Regions from separate parts of the Massilia sp. DD77 genome, predicted to be linked through region 1. Evidence: predicted binding sites of a transcription regulator. Region 1 holds the regulator's gene; the other holds the start of a gene.
The links. The regulator HrcA, encoded in region 1, represses chaperone genes, less so after heat shock. The targets are predictions, from matches to a motif close to TTAGCACTCNNNNNNNNNGAGTGCTAA.

Region 1 (8,683 bases):
CTTTGCAGGGCGGCGCTGCCGTCCTTGCCGGGCTTGCCGCCCGGGATGCGCAGCTCGATCAGCTTCTTGTCGCCGAACAGGGACAAGGCCTGGTTGGCCGCCAGCAGCTCGCCCCACTTGAAGCTGCGCTCGACCGTGAGCACGTCGCGCTCGGTGTAGCCTTGCGCGCGCGCGGTCTTGCGGATACGGTCGGCCGCCTCCAGCGCAAGCAGGTGCTCGTCGCTGGTGATCACATACAGGGGCGCCAGCCCCTTGGACAGGTGGCCGTCGAGCGCCTCGAGCCGCAACTGCATCGTGCTTCCTCAGGCGGCCGGCTTGATCGCGGCCAGGCGGCGCAGGATCTGCTGCACCAGGTCGGTCTGCATGTCGCGGTACAGCAGCGCTTCTTCCGATTCCTTGGCCAGCACCTGGCCTTCGTCGAAGGCGATGTTGCGGCGCAGGGTGATCTCGGTCGGGGCCAGCAGCTCGCGGTTGTTGGCGTCGCGCACGCGGAACACCAGGGTGTAGCTCAGCGTGTATTCGCGCACCCGGCCCAGGCTGTTCAGCGACAGGATCGCTTTGCCGCGCGACTCGGACAGCACGTCGAACAAGGCCTGGGCCTTGGACGCGTCCTGCTCGATGCGCACGGTTTCGGCCGCGCGCAGGTTGCGCTTGAGCTCAGTGCCCAGCGGCGAAGCCTCCGGGAAGGCCAGCCAGATGCTCTGGAACGGCAGGTTGTACTGGCCGTTCGAGCCGCGCAGCTGGAAGCCGCAGCCCGCGAGGACCGCCGCCGCCAGCACCACACCTACCAGGGTCTTGAGTGCGCGCATTCGCTTACACCACGATGTTGATCAGTTTGCCCGGCACGACGATGACTTTCTTCGGCGTCCCTTCGACAAATTTCTGCACCGCTTCGGATGCCAGCGCAGCCGCCTCGATGGCCGCCTTGTCGGCTTCCTTCGGCACCTTGACCGAGCCGCGCAGCTTGCCGTTCACCTGGATCATCAGCTCGATCTCGGACTGCTCCAGCGCGGCCGGGTCGACTTCCGGCCACTGCACGTTCAGGATGTCGCCATAGGCCTGGGCATAGCCCAGGTCTTGCCACAGCGCATGGGTGATGTGCGGCGAGACGGGGTTCAGCAGGCGCAGGAAGATCGAGAAGCCTTCGGCGATCACGGCGTTGCTGGCCACGTTATCTTCGAGCTTGCTGGATTCCAGGGTATTGAGCATCTTCATGCAGGCCGAGACCACGGTGTTGTACTGGATGCGCTTGAGGTCGTAGTCGGCCTGCTGCAGCACCTTGTGCACTTCGCGGCGCAGGGTCTTCTGGGCGTCGTCGAGCGTGCCTTCCTGCTTGCCGCCGAGTGCCGCGGCGATGCGCTCGCGCTGTGCGTAGCCATAGGCCCATACGCGGCGCAGGAAGCGGCTGGCGCCTTCGACGCCGCTGTTCGACCATTCCAGGGTCTGTTCCGGCGGCGAGGCGAACATGGTGAACAGGCGCGCGGTATCGGCCCCGTACTGCTCGATCTGGGCCTGCGGGTCGATGCCGTTGTTCTTCGACTTCGACATCTTCTCGGTGCCGCCCAGGACTACCGGCTGGCCATCGGCCTTGAGAATGGCGCTTTGCGGACGGCCCTTGTCGTCGAAGGTCAGTTCGACGTCGGCGGGGTTGAACCAGGTCTTTTTGCCGGAGGCGTCTTCGCGGTAGTAGGTCTCGTTCAGCACCATGCCCTGGGTCAGCAGGTTGACGAAAGGCTCGTCGAACTTGACCAGGCCGAAGTCGCGCATGACCTTGGTCCAGAAGCGCGCGTACAGCAGGTGCATGACGGCGTGCTCGATGCCGCCGATGTACTGGTCCATCGGCATCCAGTAATCGTTGCGCGCGTCGACCATGGCCTCGTTCGAGCCCGGCGAGGTATAGCGCATGTAGTACCAGGACGAGTCGATGAAGGTGTCCATCGTGTCGGTCTCGCGGCGCGCCGGCTTGCCGCACTTCGGGCAGTCGCACTTCAGGAAGGCTTCGTCCTTGTTCAGCGGGTTGCCGGTGCCGTCCGGGACCAGGTGTTCCGGCAGCACGACCGGCAGGTCTTGTTCCGGGACCGGGACCGCGCCGCAGTCGCCGCAGTGGATCATCGGGATCGGGGTGCCCCAGTAGCGCTGGCGCGAGATGCCCCAGTCGCGCAGGCGGAAGGTGGTCTTCTTCTCGCCGATGCCCTGGCCCGCCAGGTCGCCCGCCACGGCGTTCACGGCGGCGGTGTAGTCCAGGCCGTCGTACTTGCCCGAGTTGATGGTCTTGCCCTGCTCTTTGTCGCCGTACCACTCCTGCCAGCCGTCGAGCGAGAATTCCTGGCCGTCGACGGCCACCACCTGCTTGATCGGCAGGTCGTACTTCTTGGCGAAGCCGAAGTCGCGCTCGTCGTGCGCCGGCACGCCCATCACGGCGCCGTCGCCGTAGGTCATGAGGACGTAGTTGCCGACCCAGACCGGCACCTGCTCGCCCGTCACCGGATGGGTGACGGTAAGGCCGGTCGGCATGCCTTTCTTTTCCATCGTCGCCATGTCGGCTTCGATCACGGAGCCCAGCTTGCACTCGGCGATGAAGGCGGCGAGTTCCGGGTTGTTTTTCGCGGCGTGCTGGGCCAGCGGGTGTTCCGCCGCCACGGCGCAGAAGGTCACGCCCATGATGGTGTCGGCGCGGGTGGTGAAGACGTAGAGCTTGCCGTCGTTGATCAGCTCACCGGCCTCGTCCATGATCACGTGCGGGAAGGCGAAGCGCACGCCGGTCGACTTGCCGATCCAGTTGGCCTGCATCACGCGCACGCGTTCCGGCCAGCCCGGCAGCTTGTTGTCGACGTAGTCGAGCAGTTCGTCCGCGTACTCGGTGATGCGCACGTAGTACATCGGGATCTCGCGTTTCTCGATCAGCGCGCCCGAACGCCAGCCGCGGCCGTCCACCACCTGCTCGTTGGCCAGCACGGTCTGGTCGACCGGGTCCCAGTTCACGGTGCCGGTCTTCTGGTAGATGATGCCCTTTTCCAGCATCTTGAGGAACATCCACTGGTTCCACTTGTAGTATTCCGGCTTGCAGGCGGTCATCTCGCGCGACCAGTCGATGGCCAGGCCCATCGACTCCATCTGCTTCTTCATGTGCGCGATGTTCGAATAAGTCCACTCCGCGGGCGGCACGTTATTGGCCATCGCGGCGTTCTCCGCCGGCATGCCGAACGCGTCCCAGCCCATCGGCATCAGGACGTTGTAGCCGTTCATGCGCAGGTAGCGGTACATCACGTCATTGATCGTATAGTTGCGCACGTGACCCATGTGCAGCTTGCCCGACGGGTAAGGCAGCATCGAGCAGGCGTAGTACTTGCCTTTTGGGAAACGCGGGTCGTTCTCGACGGCTTTATAGGCGTCGATCGACTTCCAGTAGGCCTGGGCGGCCTGTTCGACTTCGGCTGGACTATATTTTTCTTGCATGATTTCTTGCGGACGTGGAGGGTGGAACAGAACATTATACTGGTTCATTTTGCACTGCGGCGAAGTGTGCTGCCGTAGGGATAGCCAGCTCAAAGGATATTGTCCTTAAGACCACAAAACTAAAAACCGTCATCCCGGCGCAGGCCGGGATGACGGTTTCAAGGATAGTGGTCGGAGTCTAGGTTAGTGGCCGACTCAGCGCAGCACCAGCTCCAGCGCCGGCTTCTCGCCATAATCCTCATAGCGCTCGTTGATGCCGCCGACGCAGAAGGCGATCTCTTCCAGCAAATCCGGCACGGCCGCCTTCATCTTGGCGGCGTCCAGAATGACGATCTCCAGCACCTCGTCCGGCTTGAGCCGGAACTTGGTCATGTTCTCGTCGTCGCGCAGGTAGCTCATGCAGTCCACCCAGGCGTCGATGGAGTCCACGTACGCATCCGGAAAGCCGAATGCGCGGCGGCTTTCGGCGTGGAAGGAGGCCTCGTCGACGATGGCGGCGCCGTTCAGTTCCGCGACTGCCATGTCAAGCCTTCAGGCCCAGCACGTCCTGCATGTCGTACAAGCCGTTCGGCTTGCCCGCCAGGAAGCGCGCGGCGCGCAGCGAGCCGTGGGCATAGGTCACGCGGCTGCTCGATTTGTGGCTGATCTCGATGCGTTCGCCGGTTCCGAGGAACATGACGGTGTGGTCGCCCACCACGTCGCCGCCGCGCACGGTGGCGAAGCCGATGGTCGACGGGTCGCGCTCGCCGGTCACGCCTTCGCGGCCGTAGACGGCGCAGTCCTTCAGGTCGCGGCCCAGGGCGTCGGCGATCACCTCGCCCATCTTCAGCGCGGTGCCCGAGGGAGCATCGACCTTGTGGCGGTGGTGCGCTTCGACGATCTCGATGTCGTAGCCTTCCGAGAAGCTCTTGGCCGCCATTTCCAGCAGCTTCAGGGTCACGTTCACGCCCACGCTCATGTTGGGGGCGAACACCACCGCGGTGTTCTCGGCGGCGGCGCGGATCGCGGCCTTGCCGGCCTCGTCGAAGCCGGTGGTGCCGATCACCATCTGCTTGCCGTGGGCGGCGCAGTATGCGAGGTGATGCAGGGTGCCTTCCGGGCGGGTGAAATCGATCAGGACATCGGCCTGGTCCAGCGCGGCGGCCAGGTCGGACTGGATGATCACGCCGGTCAGCTGGCCGGCGAAGGCGCCGGCGTCCATGCCGATGGCCGGCGTACCGGCGACGTCGAGCGCGCCCGCCAGCTCGGCGTCGGGCGCGGCCTGGATCGCTTCGATCAGCATGCGGCCCATGCGGCCGCTGGCGCCGGCGACAGCGATCTTCAGGCTTGCGCTCATGGCTGCACCACAGGCGCGCCGCCGACCTTTACTGGTTCGACGGGGCGGGTCTCGGGCTTGGCCTTGGTGCCCTTGGCCGGACCGGCGATGCGGTCGATGTAGTCGCGTTCGCTCGGCAGGTTGCCGCCTTCGAAGCGTTCGACCACGTCGTTCTTGAAGTAGACGGTGACGCGGCTGGTGGTCAGCTCGCCGTTGCCGCGTGCGAGGTAAAAGGGATAGTCCCAGCGGTCGGCGTGGAAGGCATCGGTCAGCAGCGGGCTGCCGAGGATGAAGCGGACCTGGTCGCGGGTCTGGCCGACCTTCAGCTGGGCCAGCATCTCCTGCGAGACGAAGTTGCCCTGCTGGATGTCCGGACGGTAAGGCGAAAACACCCACAGGAATTTCTGCAGCTTGGTGACCTGGGTGGTCTGCGCGCCGGCATTGGCGGCCGCGGCCGATTTCTCGGCGGCGGCGGCGGTTGCGGCCGGGTCCGTGTTCACCGGCGCTGCCGGACGCGTCTGGTTACGCCAGCTGGCGCAGCCGGACAGCATCAGGGTGCACGCGAGGCCTGCAAGAAGCGCAGTCCTGGCGGAGGATCGATGAAAAACGGCATGGTTGACGCGCATAGATAACCTCAAAACGTTTGAGCGGGAGCTCCAAAACGCTATATCATAAAGCACTCCGCCAAACTACGAGCAACAAACATGAGTAACAACCCCTCCGACCTGAAGGCCAGCGGCCTGAAGGCTACCCTGCCGCGACTGAAAATCCTGGAAATCTTCCAGAACAGCGAAGTGCGGCACCTGACGGCGGAAGACGTCTACAAGATCCTGCTGGCCGATAACATGGACGTGGGCCTGGCGACCGTCTACCGGGTCCTGACCCAGTTCGAGCAGGCCGGGCTGCTCAACCGCAACCACTTCGAAACCGGCAAGGCGATCTACGAGCTGAACGCCGGCTCCCACCACGACCACCTGGTGTGCCTGGATTGCGGGCATGTCGAGGAGTTCTACGACGAAGAGATCGAATCGCGCCAGCACAAGGTGGCGACCGAGCGCGGGTTCAAGATCGCCGAGCATGCGCTGGCGATTTATGGGAATTGCGTGAAGGTGAATTGCCCGAGGAAGCAGTAAATACGGCGTGCGGTGCAAGGATGCGTTGCCGGCTGATCGACGAACTTGGGTCCCCGCCTTCGCGGGGATGACGTTCTAAAGGAGCCGACTACGATCGGCGCTCCCTGCCACCGACCTAAAAACCGTCATACCCGCCACTGGCGGCTATGACTCCCTGCGCAGGCGAGAACCCAAGTTAAAAGCACGCCGCGGACGCGTGCTTTTTTTTACGGCTGACTGAGCGCGTTGGACAGCAGCTTCGCCGTGATATCCACAATCGGAATCACCCGCTCATACGCCATCCGCGTCGGCCCGATCACCCCCAAGGTCCCCACGATCCGCCCGTTCACCTCGTAGGGCGCCGTCACCACGCTCATCTCGTCCATCGGCACCAGCTTCGACTCGCCGCCGATGAAGATCTGCACCCCGCCCGCCTTGCTGGACACGTCCAGCAGCTGCATCAAGCCGGTCTTCTGCTCGAACATCTCGAACATCTGGCGCAGCGAGCTCATGTTGGAGGAGAGGTCGGACACCGACAGCAGGTTGCGCTCGCCCGAGATCACCATGTCGTCGCCCTCGGCCATCGCCTCGCTGCCCGCCTCCACCGCGGCCTGCATCAGGCTGCCCATGTCGTCGCGCAGCTGGCGCAGTTCGCCGGTCAGGCGGGCGCGCACCTCGTCGAAGGTCAGGCCGGCATAGTTCTGGTTCAGGTAGTTGGCCGACTGGGTCAGCTGGCCGGGCGTGTAGTCGACGTCGGTCAGGAGCAGGCGGTTCTGCACATCGCCGCGCGGGTCGACGATCACCAGCAGGATGCGCTTCTCGGACAGGCGCAGGAATTCGATCTGCTGGAACACCGATTCGCGGCGCGGGCTTTGCACCACGCCGGCGAACTGCGACAGCGAGGACAGCATCTGGGCGGCGTTGGCGATGATCTTCTGCGGCTGCTGCACCGGCAGGCGCATGCGCTCGGCGGCGACGGTCTGCTCGTCGAGATGCCGTACCGTCAGCAGGGTATCCACGAACAGGCGGTAGCCGCGCGGCGTCGGGATGCGGCCGGCCGAGGTATGCGGACTGGCCACGTAGCCCATCTCCTCGAGGTCCGCCATGATGTTGCGGATCGTGGCCGGCGACAGGTCCAGGCCGGAGATCTTCGACAGCGCGCGCGAGCCTACCGGCTGGCCGTCGGCGATATAGCGTTCGACCAGCGCTTTGAGCAGGGTTTGGGCACGGTTATCGAGTTGCATGATTCCTGGAAGCAAAAGAGTTGCTGCCTATATTATAAATAGGTGGGGACGCGGCGCCGCAACTGCAAGCCTGCGCAAGGCGAGGCATGCGCCTGCTCAAACCGGTTTCAGGCATGTTCGCGCTTGAGCCAGTCGATGAGTTCGTCCAGGCTCGTCACTTCGGCGTCGGGCTCCACCAGATGAGGTATCGGGTTGCGCTTGCCGACCCGGTTCATCCAGACGGCGCGCAGGCCGGCGCGCTGGGCGCCCTGGACGTCGAGCAGCAGGTCGTCGCCCACGTACACGGCCTCGGAAAATCGCACGCCGAGCGCTGCGCAAGCGGCCTGGAAGATCTCGGGAGCGGGCTTGGCCTTGCCGAACTGGTGGGCGGCCACCGAGGCCTGGAAGTGGCGCGCCAGGCCGATGGTCTCCAGGTCGGCGTTGCCGTTCGTCACGGAGCCGATCAGCACCCGGCTCTTCAGGCGCAGCAGGCCGGGCACCACATCGTCGTAGGGAATCACGGCATTGCGCGCAGCAAAGAATTCGACCATGGCAAGCTCGACCTTGGTGGTATCCTCGCCCGCCTGCTCGAAGGCGGCGATCAGGCCGGCGCGGCGCAGCGCGCCCAGGTCGAGCTGGAATTCGGGGCGGCTGGCCAGCAGTTCCAGGCGCGCCTGGCGCAAGGTTTCGATCGTGTATTGCTGCGCCACGCGGGGCGCATGCTCGGCCAGCCAGGCATAGAGGATCTTCTCCGCTTCGATGATGACGGGCGCGATCGGCCACAAGGTGTCGTCGAGATCGAACAGAACGGCTTTTGGCCAGGGTTTTGTCATGGTGCGCGGGTTGCAGGTGTCGCCCCAAGCATAACGAGCCGCTCCTTGAAAATCAATCGCATACAGACGTCGTTACACCCCGATACAAAGGCAAATGGACCAGCAGCTTGCCAAATGGACTAAAATGTTGGGCGATTTTGTCTATCTATCCGCGCAACGCGCTTTCCCGTCCGAATATTGTGGAGTAAGTACATGAAGAGTTCCAATCTGCGTGCCGGCGCCGTGCTGGCTTGCACGCTCGCGCTGACCGCCTGCGGCGGCGGCGACGATGGCCAGCTTGCCATTGGCGGCAGCTTTTCCGGCGTGACCAAGACCGGCCTGGTGCTGACCAACAACGGCGGCTCGGACTACGCGGTCGTCCCGACCACCAGCGGCGTCGGCAACTGGTTCTTCCCGAACCTGGTGGAAACCGACTCCAAGTACAACGTCGAGGTCAAGAGCAAGCCGGACAACGTGGAAAGCTGCCAGGTCATCGCCCCTACCGGGCGCGCGGTGTTCTCGACCAACCGCGTGGATGTCGCCTGCACCTTCAAGAAACACGACCTGGGCGGCAGCGTCGCCAACCTGAAGGGCGAGCTGGTGCTGGTCAACGGCGCCGACAAGGTCACCATTCCGGCCGGCGCCACGAGCTTCGCCATGGCCAAGGTGCCGCAGGACGGCGTCTATGGCATCGCCATCCTGACCCAGCCGGCCGGCCAGACCTGCACGATCGCCAACGCCAGCGGCACCATGGGCGCCGCCGCC
Region 2 (8,683 bases), on a different contig from region 1:
GGGAGCGCCTTCTCGTGGGTGGCGCCGGCGACCGGGCGGTTGATGTTGGCGAAGGTGCCGCCGGAGGCGGCGGGTGTCCAGACTTTGGGTGGGACGTAGGGCGATTGCTCTGCCATGGCTTCTCCTGGGACGGATGCGCGGCCGCGGCGGCGGCCTGGCATCGAAACGGGTCGGAAAAGCATTCTAGCGGCTGCGCGAAAAGCGCGCTTTCGGCATCCCGGAAAGCGCGTCGGCGCAAGGACATGATGGCCGCTCCCTCCCGGCGCCCGGCTCACTGCAGCTGGATGCGGCCGTCCTGGCCGCGCGCGCCATTGCCTGGTCCGGCCGTGAAGAACAGGGCGTTGCGCGGCTGGGCGTGCGGTCGCCGCGCGCCGGGGTCGGATCGGGATGCGCCGGCCGATCGAATGCGCAGCCAAATGCGGACATTCCTGTGGCGCTAGCGTTTTTCGATCTGCCGGTTGATCGCTTTTTGCGCCTGCTCGTTTCGCTCACTGTACCGCTCCGTGAGATAGTCGGTGCGGCCCCGCATGAGTAGAGTCATCTTGAACAGCTCCTCCATGACATCCACTACCCGGTCGTAATAAGCAGAGGGCCGCATGCGTCCGTCATCGTCGAACTCTTTATACGCCATCGGCACCGAAGACTGATTGGGGATCGTGAACATGCGCATCCAGCGCCCCAGCAGCCGAAGGGTGTTCACCACATTGAACGACTGCGATCCACCGCACACCTGCATCACCGCCAATGTCCGCCCCTGGCTGGGACGTATTGATCCCATCTCCAGTGGAATCCAGTCAATCTGGTTCTTCATCACGGCGGTAATTGCACCGTGACGCTCCGGGCTGCACCACACCTGGCCTTCGGACCACAGGCACAGCTCGCGCAGTTCGACCACCTTCGGATGCGTATCAGGTGCGCTGCCCACCATGGGCAGCTCCATCGGGTCGAAGATCTTCACCTCCGCGCCGAAGTGTTCGAGAATGCGCGCCGCCTCATGGGTCAGGAAGCGGCTGAAGGAGCGTTCGCGCAAGGAGCCGTACAGCATGAGGATGCGCGGCGGGTGGCTCAGGTCGCCTACCGGCGCAAGCTTCTCGACCGTAGGCAGGTCCAACAACGCTGGGTTGATGTTCGGGAGGTTCGAAAGTAAGTCAGCCATGCTTGATCTCTTGATGTCGTTCCGCGCCGGCGAAGTCGCTCGGCGCCACCGTGCCGGCCACCGACGCCTCGCGGTGAGGCGCCGGATACAGCCAGCAGAACAGTGGCGTCGCGGCGGCGGCACCCAGCAGCTGCGCAACGATGAACCCGAATGCATCGGCGGGACGGATGCCGGCGAAGGTATCGGTGGCGCTGCGCGCCAGGGTCACCGCAGGGTTGGCGAACGAGGTGGACGAGGTGAACCAGTAGGCGGCCGTGATGTAGGCGGCGACCGCGAACGGGGTCACGCCGGGCCGGCTGCGCGAGCAAGCGATGATGACGGCGATCAGGCCGAAGGTGGCGACGAATTCGCTCCACCATTGCGCGGTGCCGGTGCGCACATGTTCGGACGCAAAGAACACGGGAACATCGAACATCATGTGGGCAGCGGCCACACCTGCAAAGGCGCCGATGACCTGTACGGCGATGTAGGGGATCACCTCTGCGGCCGGCAGGTTCTTTTGCCACGCTTCCGAGAGCGTGACGACCGGATTGAAGTGCGCGCCCGAGATCGTCCCGAACATCAGGATCAGCGCCACCAGGCCAGCGCCGGTCGCTATCGCGTTGGCCAGCAGGGCGATCGCCACATTACCGCCGGCCAGCCGCTCGGCCATGATGCCCGAACCCACGACCACGGCCAGCAGGAGCGCCGTGCCGAGGCCCTCGGCGACGATTCGTCTGGCAAGTGTCATTCGATTCCTCCCTTCGTCTTAGACCGTCGCCGGCAGCAGCGTCCCGATGCGATCCAGCTCCGCCTTCAGCCGTGGCTTGTCGTTCTTCAGTTCGTCGAGGGGCAGGGCCAGGAAGGCTTCGATACGCGCGCGCAGGATCGCGTAGGCCGTTTCGAAGGCGGCGTCGATCTCTTCCTCCGTACCGACAACATGGCTCGGATCTTCCACGCCCCAGTGCGTGCGCAGCACCGGGCCAAGATATGCCGGGCAGGTTTCGCCGGCGGCACTGGCGCAGACCGTCACCACGATGTCCGGCGTCACCGGCAGCCTATCCCAGGACTTGCTGTGGTAACCCTCGGTGGAAATGCCTTTGCTGGCCAGCAGTGCAAGCGCCTTGTCGTTCAACTTGCCGGTTGGCTGGCTGCCGGCGCTGATTGCGCGCCAGCCTGCTGGAGCGAGGTGGTTGAAGACTGCTTCACTGATGAGCGAGCGGCAGGAGTTGCCAGTGCAGAGGAAAAGTACGTTCATGGAAAGCCTTTAGTAACGAAAATAGATCAATCGATGGCGCTGGAAACAGCGCTGTCGCAAGAGGAATTGCCGACCGGCGTACAGGGGTTACCGCCACAGCAGTTCTCTGTGAGGAAGCCCAGCAAGGCATTCATCGTCTCGAAATTCGGGGAATAAATGATGAAACGCCCGTCCTGGCGCGACACCACCAAGCCGGCGTGCGACAACTCCTTCAGGTGGAAGACAGTGAGGACGAGGGCACATTGAGCGCCTCAGCGATCCTGGTTGCCGATAGTCCAGACGGGCCTGCTTGGACCAGCAGGCGGTACGTGGCGAGCCGCGACTCCTGGGCCAGGGCAGCCAAGGCACCGATTGCCGATTTGTTGTCCATGAGATCGCTCTTTCGATTTGATATTTCTACTATAGTGGAATAGACGCCACCGCGGCAAGGCATCGTCCCTGCGCCGGACATGATGGCTCCACAGTCGGTGGCGGTTCTATGATTCTAAATATATCGAAGTTTCATGACTGTTTGATGACAGCGTATTGTCAGTCGTCTGCTTGCGTTGAGTCGAAGCAATACCGGCCACTAAGGCACTTGCACACGCGCCGGCAAAATGCTTGGCCGCTGCCATTGGATCGTCGACGAATCCTCGGGTGGCTTGATCAATTCTGCAAACCGCGAACGCATCAAACTTCTCTTCTGGCCCGCTCGCTCAAGTGCGGCACTACTTTACTCGTCGTCGGCATCGGCCAGCCCAGTCATGACTTTCGGATAGCATTAAAAATTGCTATTAGATGGAAATTATTGTGCTATTCTCAATCTACTTCTCTGCCTCATGGATGAAGTAATCGTTTCGCATATGCCTAAGCCACCATCGAAACCTGCGCGCCACAATCAGAGGAAAAAATGAAAAAGAAATGGATTGTCATACCGTCCTTGCTGCTGCTGACCATGACCAGCGCAGTCGCCGCACCGCCTTCGCAGCAGCGTCCCGGTGAAGAAAACCGGTCCGCATCAAGCTTGATGGTCGATCGCGCGACGCAGCGGGAGGTGATCGATACGCTGGTAAAAAAATTGAACGACCACTATATTTTTCCCGACAAGGCCAAGCACATCGAGACGGCGCTGCGCCAGCGCCAGCGGGAAGGCAAGTACGACGCCATCTCGGACGGCAAACAGTTTGCAATACAGCTCACGGACGACATGCGCGCCGTTGTCCGTGACCTGCATATGTCGGTATTTTTCAGCCCCAGACCGGTCCCGCCCGACGATGCAGCCGGACCGCCACCCGCGTCGCAAGCGGAATGGGAGCAACGGGTTCCTGCCGACAAGCGCCAGGTGATGCGCCAGATGGCAAACCGCAGCGTGGAACAGGTCGAACACTTGACGCCCAGGATTGGTTACCTGAAGGTGTCCGGCTTCCCGCCGTCTTTCCTCATGGCCGAAAGCTACGCCGCGGCGATGAACCGACTCGCCGATACCGATGGCCTCATCGTGGATCTGCGCAACAACGGCGGCGGCGGGGCGGACGCGGTTGCCCTGCTGGTCAGCTATTTCGTCGACCAGCGCACACGCCTCAACGACATCTGGGATCGCGATACCGGCATCTCCACGCAGTACTGGACGCAAGACAAGCTCGACGGCAAACGCTATGGCGGCAAGAAGCCGGTCATCATCCTGGCCGCTGCCGGAACGAAGTCCGCCGGGGAAGACTTCGCCTACACGATGCAGGCCATGAAACGCGCCACGGTGGTCGGCGAGCGGACCTGGGGCGGCGCCCACCCCGCACGCCCTTATCGGATCAGCGAACATTTCCTTGCCGTGATACCCGGCCGGCGCACGATCAGTCCGATTACGCAGACCAACTGGGAAGGCGTGGGCGTCATTCCGGACGTCGCGGCAAAACCGGACGAAGCGCTTGCGGTGGCCAAGGACCTGCTGCAGCGCCGGCTCGACGGCGGCGCCCCGCCGGCCGCCGCGGGACAGTGATGCCGGGCTCCCTGCGCCGGCATGCGTCCAGCGCAGGGCGAGCGTCACGGACAGAGGCCCGACTCGAGCGCCCAGCCGCCTGCGACCGGTGCCGCCAACCGGTCGCAGGCAGCCGGAAGCGGTCCTTCGCGTACACCCCGATCGGCCACAACCCGACAACCTGTTACGCATGCGATTTACGTTAGATGGAAAGTAGCCTCTGGTTGTGAGCCAGACTTCGAGCACGCTTGGGGTGACGTCGTTGCCGACCTCCTGGTTGGAGCCAGGTCGAAAGGGTTTGTCAGGCGCGCTTTAGTCGCTGACCTTGCCGCGCAGGGCCTTGATCTGGCCGCTGCGGGTCTTGGCGTCGAGCCGGCGGCGCTGGGAAGCGCGGGTCGGCCGGGTAGGGCGGCGCACGGTCTCGATCACGGCCGCCTTGTCGACCAGGGCCTGCAGGCGCTGGAGCGCGTCCAGCTTGTTCTGTTCCAGGCTGCGCGACTGCTGGGCCTTGATCACCAGTACGCCTTCCTGGGTGACGCGGGCGTCGCGCATCGCGAGCAGGCGCGCCTTCACCTCATCCGGCAGCGAGGACGCGCCGATGTCGAAGCGCGCGTGGACCGCGCACGAGACCTTGTTCACGTTCTGGCCGCCCGGTCCCTGGGCCCGGATCGCGCTGAACGCCACTTCGTCGGGATTGATCGCGACTGTCATGTTGTCGAGAAATACTCCTCGCTTGTTGCGTGGCGCTGCCTATACTCAAAGTAGCCTGATCGGTGCGATCCGGCCTTCTATGTCAGGGGGATGTCATGAAACGCATATTCATTGTCGCGGCGCTGGGCGCATTGCTGGCGGCGCCCGCCGTGACCGCACAAACCAGCCAGCCCGAGGTGCGCGTCAGCGCGAGCGTACCGCGTATGGTCCAGCCCGGACTAGGCAACATCTGGTACGAGGAATTCGACATGGTCAAGGGCGATTATGCCCTGTCGAACGGCAAGTCCATGCAACTCAGCATGTGGGGCAACCGCATGTACGCGAACATCGACGGCATGGGCAGGACGCAGCTGGTGGCGCTCTCGCCGTACTCCTTCGTCTCGCGCGACCCTCAGCTGCGGATCGACGTCGCGGATCCGTCACTGTCTGCTTCCACCCGCCTCGACGCCCTGGTCATGATGCCGGCCCGCTTTGCCGGACGGGATGCGGGGCCGGGGGAGTTCGTTACCTTGGTGGCGCAGCGTTAAACAGCAGAGCAGACCAGCAATAGCAATACGAGGATCGTTAGCTACAAAACGTCAATAGCGCCACTGGCGCTATTGACTCCCCGCGCAGGCGGGGATGACGGGTCATGGCCGGTATCCGTGCGTTACATGTAAGCCGTCAACGCACCCTTCATCTTCTTCAGCGCAGCCGATTCGATCTGGCGGATACGCTCCGCCGACACACCGAACTCTTCGGCCAGCGTGTGCAGGGTCGCGCCCGAGCCGTCGTCGTTGGCCAGCCAGCGCGCTTCGACGATGCGGCGCGAACGCGGGTCCAGTTTCGACAGCGCCGTTTCCAGGCCTTCCGACTGCAGGCGGGTGACTTCGCCGGCTTCGATCACCTTGGTCGGCTCGTCCAGGTCCGAGGACAGGTAGGCGATCGGCGAGAACTTGTCGTCTTCGTCGTCGGTCGGCGATTCGAGAGCGATGTCGCGGCCCGACAGGCGGGTTTCCATCTCGATCACTTCCTCGCGCTTGACGTCGAGCATCTTGGCCAGCTCGTCGACCTGGGCCGGCGACATGGCGTCCAGGCTGGTCTTGTTGCTGCGCAGGTTGAAGAACAGCTTGCGCTGGGCCTTGGTGGTGGCCACCTTGACCAAGCGCCAGTTCTTCAGGATGTATTCATGCATCTCGGCCTTGATCCAGTGCATCGCGTACGACACCAGGCGCACGCCCTGGTTCGGGTCGAAACGCTTCACGGCCTTCATCAGGCCGATATTGCCTTCCTGGATCAGGTCGGCGTGCGGCAGGCCATAGCCCAGGTAGCCGCGCGCGATCGAGACCACCAGGCGCAGGTGCGACAGCACCAGCTTCTGTGCGGCGTCGAGATCGTTATTGTCCTGTAGCCGCTTCGCCAGCGAGATCTCTTCGTCGTGGGTCAGCATCGGCAGGCGGTTGACGGCCGAGATATAGGCGTCGATGTTGCCAAGATTGCCGGTGAAACCGAGTCCCAGAGCACGACTGCCGGCCGGAACCAATGCGGATTGTGCGGACATATTCATTTCCCTCTTAGTGATCCTGCTGCATCCACCGTGCCACCGATGATTGCTGAGTGGCAGTTTTGTTACGGTTTGTTACGGATGCGTTTCTCTTGAAATCTGACTTTCCTTAGCTCATATATTAGCACTCTCCCGAAGTGAGTGCTAGAAACACCCCGGGCGTTTAAGACTTGCTAAAGTATTGCCTTGAAGCATCAAACTACTGTCGGTTCCACTGTAGAGCAGGAACGGGCTATCCGTTTGATTCAGCGCATACGAGCGCGGGAAAGAGCTGGAGTTTTTGCGTTCAGCGACAGGTTAAGGGCGCAAGGCCGGGCGCCTCTGTTGGCTGCCGCACCTTGGGATGGCGCGGCGTGTAGGAGGATTTCGCGTGATTGCGTAGGGAGGGACGGCTAAGCCATAAGAATGAGGCTGGTTGCGCGATGTTTCAAGGGCCGGTTGAACCCGTCGGCGGCGGAGCCGCCGACGGGTTCAACCGGCTTCAGCGCACCCGCGCCAGATGCCTCTGCACCGACAACAGCGCGCCGATCAGCCCCAGCCCGGCGCTGATCGCCAGCAGCCCGGCCACTTCCAGCGCGCCCAGGGGCAACAGCTGGAAATTCGACGCATACAGCCTGGCAAACGCCAGGATCGCCTCGTTCAGCGGCACCAGCGCGGCCGTCACGACGCCCAGGGCGACCGCCCCGGCGCACAGGCCGAGCAGGGCGCCGGTGTAGTAGAAAGGCCGGTGGATGAAGTTGTCGGTCGCACCCAGCAGCTTGGCCACGGCGATCTCGTCCTTCTGGGTCAGCACCTGCAGGCGGATGGTATTGAACACCACCGCGATCACGACCACGCCCAGGGTCGCGGCCAGCAGCAGCAGGGCCAGGCGCAGCACGCCCAGCAGGGCGGCAAGGCGCTTGACCCAGCTCGAATCGACCTGCACCGATTCCACCCCCGGCAGCGCGCGCAGGCGCTCGGCAATGCCGTCGACCTGGCTTGCAGCGCCGGCGCTGGCGAAGCCCTCCAGCTTGATCACATAGCTGTCCGGCAGCGGATTCTCGCCCAGGGTCTCGATCACCTCGCCCAGGCCGCTGCGGTCCTTGAGCGAAGCGAGCGCGTCTTCGCGCGGCACGAAGGCGACGCTTGTTTTTCCTTTGCCCACGATGGCGCGGATCTGGGGCGCCAGCGCCTGGGCGCCGGCGCGCGGCGTCTCGGCCTCCATGAACAGGCTGATCTCCGGATCGACCGACAGCTGCTCGGAAAGGGGCCGCACGTTGTCGAGCAGGGTGATGCCGGCGAAGGGCAGGGTCAGGGCCAGGGCCACGACCAGCACGTTGAACAGGAAGCTGCCGGGCGACTTGCGCACCGTGGACAGCGCGGCGCCGAGGGCGAAACCATGTTGGCGGATCCACGGGCTCATGCCGCACCCCCGACCAGATTGCCGTGCTCGAGGCGGATCACGCGCCCGGCCGCGTCCAGCACCTGCTCGTCGTGGGTCGAGATCACGCAGGTCACGCCCGCAGCATGGAAGGCGCGCAGGGCGTCGAGCACCTTGTCGGCCGCCACGCGGTCGAGGTTGGCGGTCGGTTCGTCGGCCAGGATGATCTGCGGGCGGTTGACGATGGCGCGCGCCACCGCCACCCGCTGCTGCTCGCCGCCGGACAGTTCCAGCGGCATGGCCTTGGCGCGGTCGGCCAGGCCCACCTTGTCGAGCGCGGCGCGGGCGCGGCCCTCGGCCTGGGATTTCGCCGCGCCGGTCACCAGCAGCGGCAGCATCACGTTGGCCAGGATATGGCGGTCGTTGAGCAGGCGCTGCTGCTGGAAGATCAGCCCGAGGTTGCGGCGCAGGAAGGGAATGCCGGCCTTGTTGATGCGGCCGATGTCCTGGCCATTCACCAGCACCTTGCCGCTGCTGGGCCGCTCGACGGCGGCCACCATTTTCATCAGGGTCGACTTGCCCGCGCCGGAAGGGCCGGCCAGGTAGACCAGCTCGCCCTTGGCGATGTTGAGCGACACGTCGCGCAGGGCGTAGGCGTCATGGGAGTACTGTTTGGAAACAGACTGGAATTCGATCATGGGTGGTTCGCTTAGCCGAGCAGCGCT

Region 2: rpoH (RNA polymerase sigma factor RpoH) is a predicted target of HrcA. The motif match lies at 6,720-6,746, and genes of this name have one in related genera.

The regions. Positions count from the first base shown of each region.
Region 1 is NZ_JBAMDH010000010.1:1,157-9,839, reverse strand. Features, by position in the region: gene holA (DNA polymerase III subunit delta) at 1-293, opposite strand, end outside; gene V7778_RS07355 (LPS-assembly lipoprotein LptE) at 303-809, opposite strand; gene leuS (leucine--tRNA ligase) at 814-3,456, opposite strand; gene V7778_RS07345 (barstar family protein) at 3,652-3,978, opposite strand; gene dapB (4-hydroxy-tetrahydrodipicolinate reductase) at 3,980-4,792, opposite strand; gene V7778_RS07335 (outer membrane protein assembly factor BamE) at 4,789-5,322, opposite strand; gene fur (ferric iron uptake transcriptional regulator) at 5,476-5,904, shown strand; gene hrcA (heat-inducible transcriptional repressor HrcA) at 6,111-7,127, opposite strand; gene V7778_RS07320 (HAD family hydrolase) at 7,235-7,939, opposite strand; gene V7778_RS07315 (hypothetical protein) at 8,132-8,683, shown strand, end outside.
Region 2 is NZ_JBAMDH010000013.1:75,599-84,281, forward strand. Features, by position in the region: gene yghU (glutathione-dependent disulfide-bond oxidoreductase) at 1-116, opposite strand, end outside; gene arsH (arsenical resistance protein ArsH) at 437-1,156, opposite strand; gene V7778_RS09615 (MIP/aquaporin family protein) at 1,149-1,886, opposite strand; gene V7778_RS09620 (arsenate reductase ArsC) at 1,905-2,393, opposite strand; partial or broken gene V7778_RS09625 (ArsR/SmtB family transcription factor) at 2,420-2,763, opposite strand; gene V7778_RS09630 (S41 family peptidase) at 3,283-4,365, shown strand; gene arfB (alternative ribosome rescue aminoacyl-tRNA hydrolase ArfB) at 4,657-5,055, opposite strand; gene V7778_RS09640 (hypothetical protein) at 5,151-5,582, shown strand; gene rpoH (RNA polymerase sigma factor RpoH) at 5,705-6,595, opposite strand; gene ftsX (permease-like cell division protein FtsX) at 7,080-8,000, opposite strand; gene V7778_RS09655 (cell division ATP-binding protein FtsE) at 7,997-8,656, opposite strand; gene ftsY (signal recognition particle-docking protein FtsY) at 8,668-8,683, opposite strand, start outside.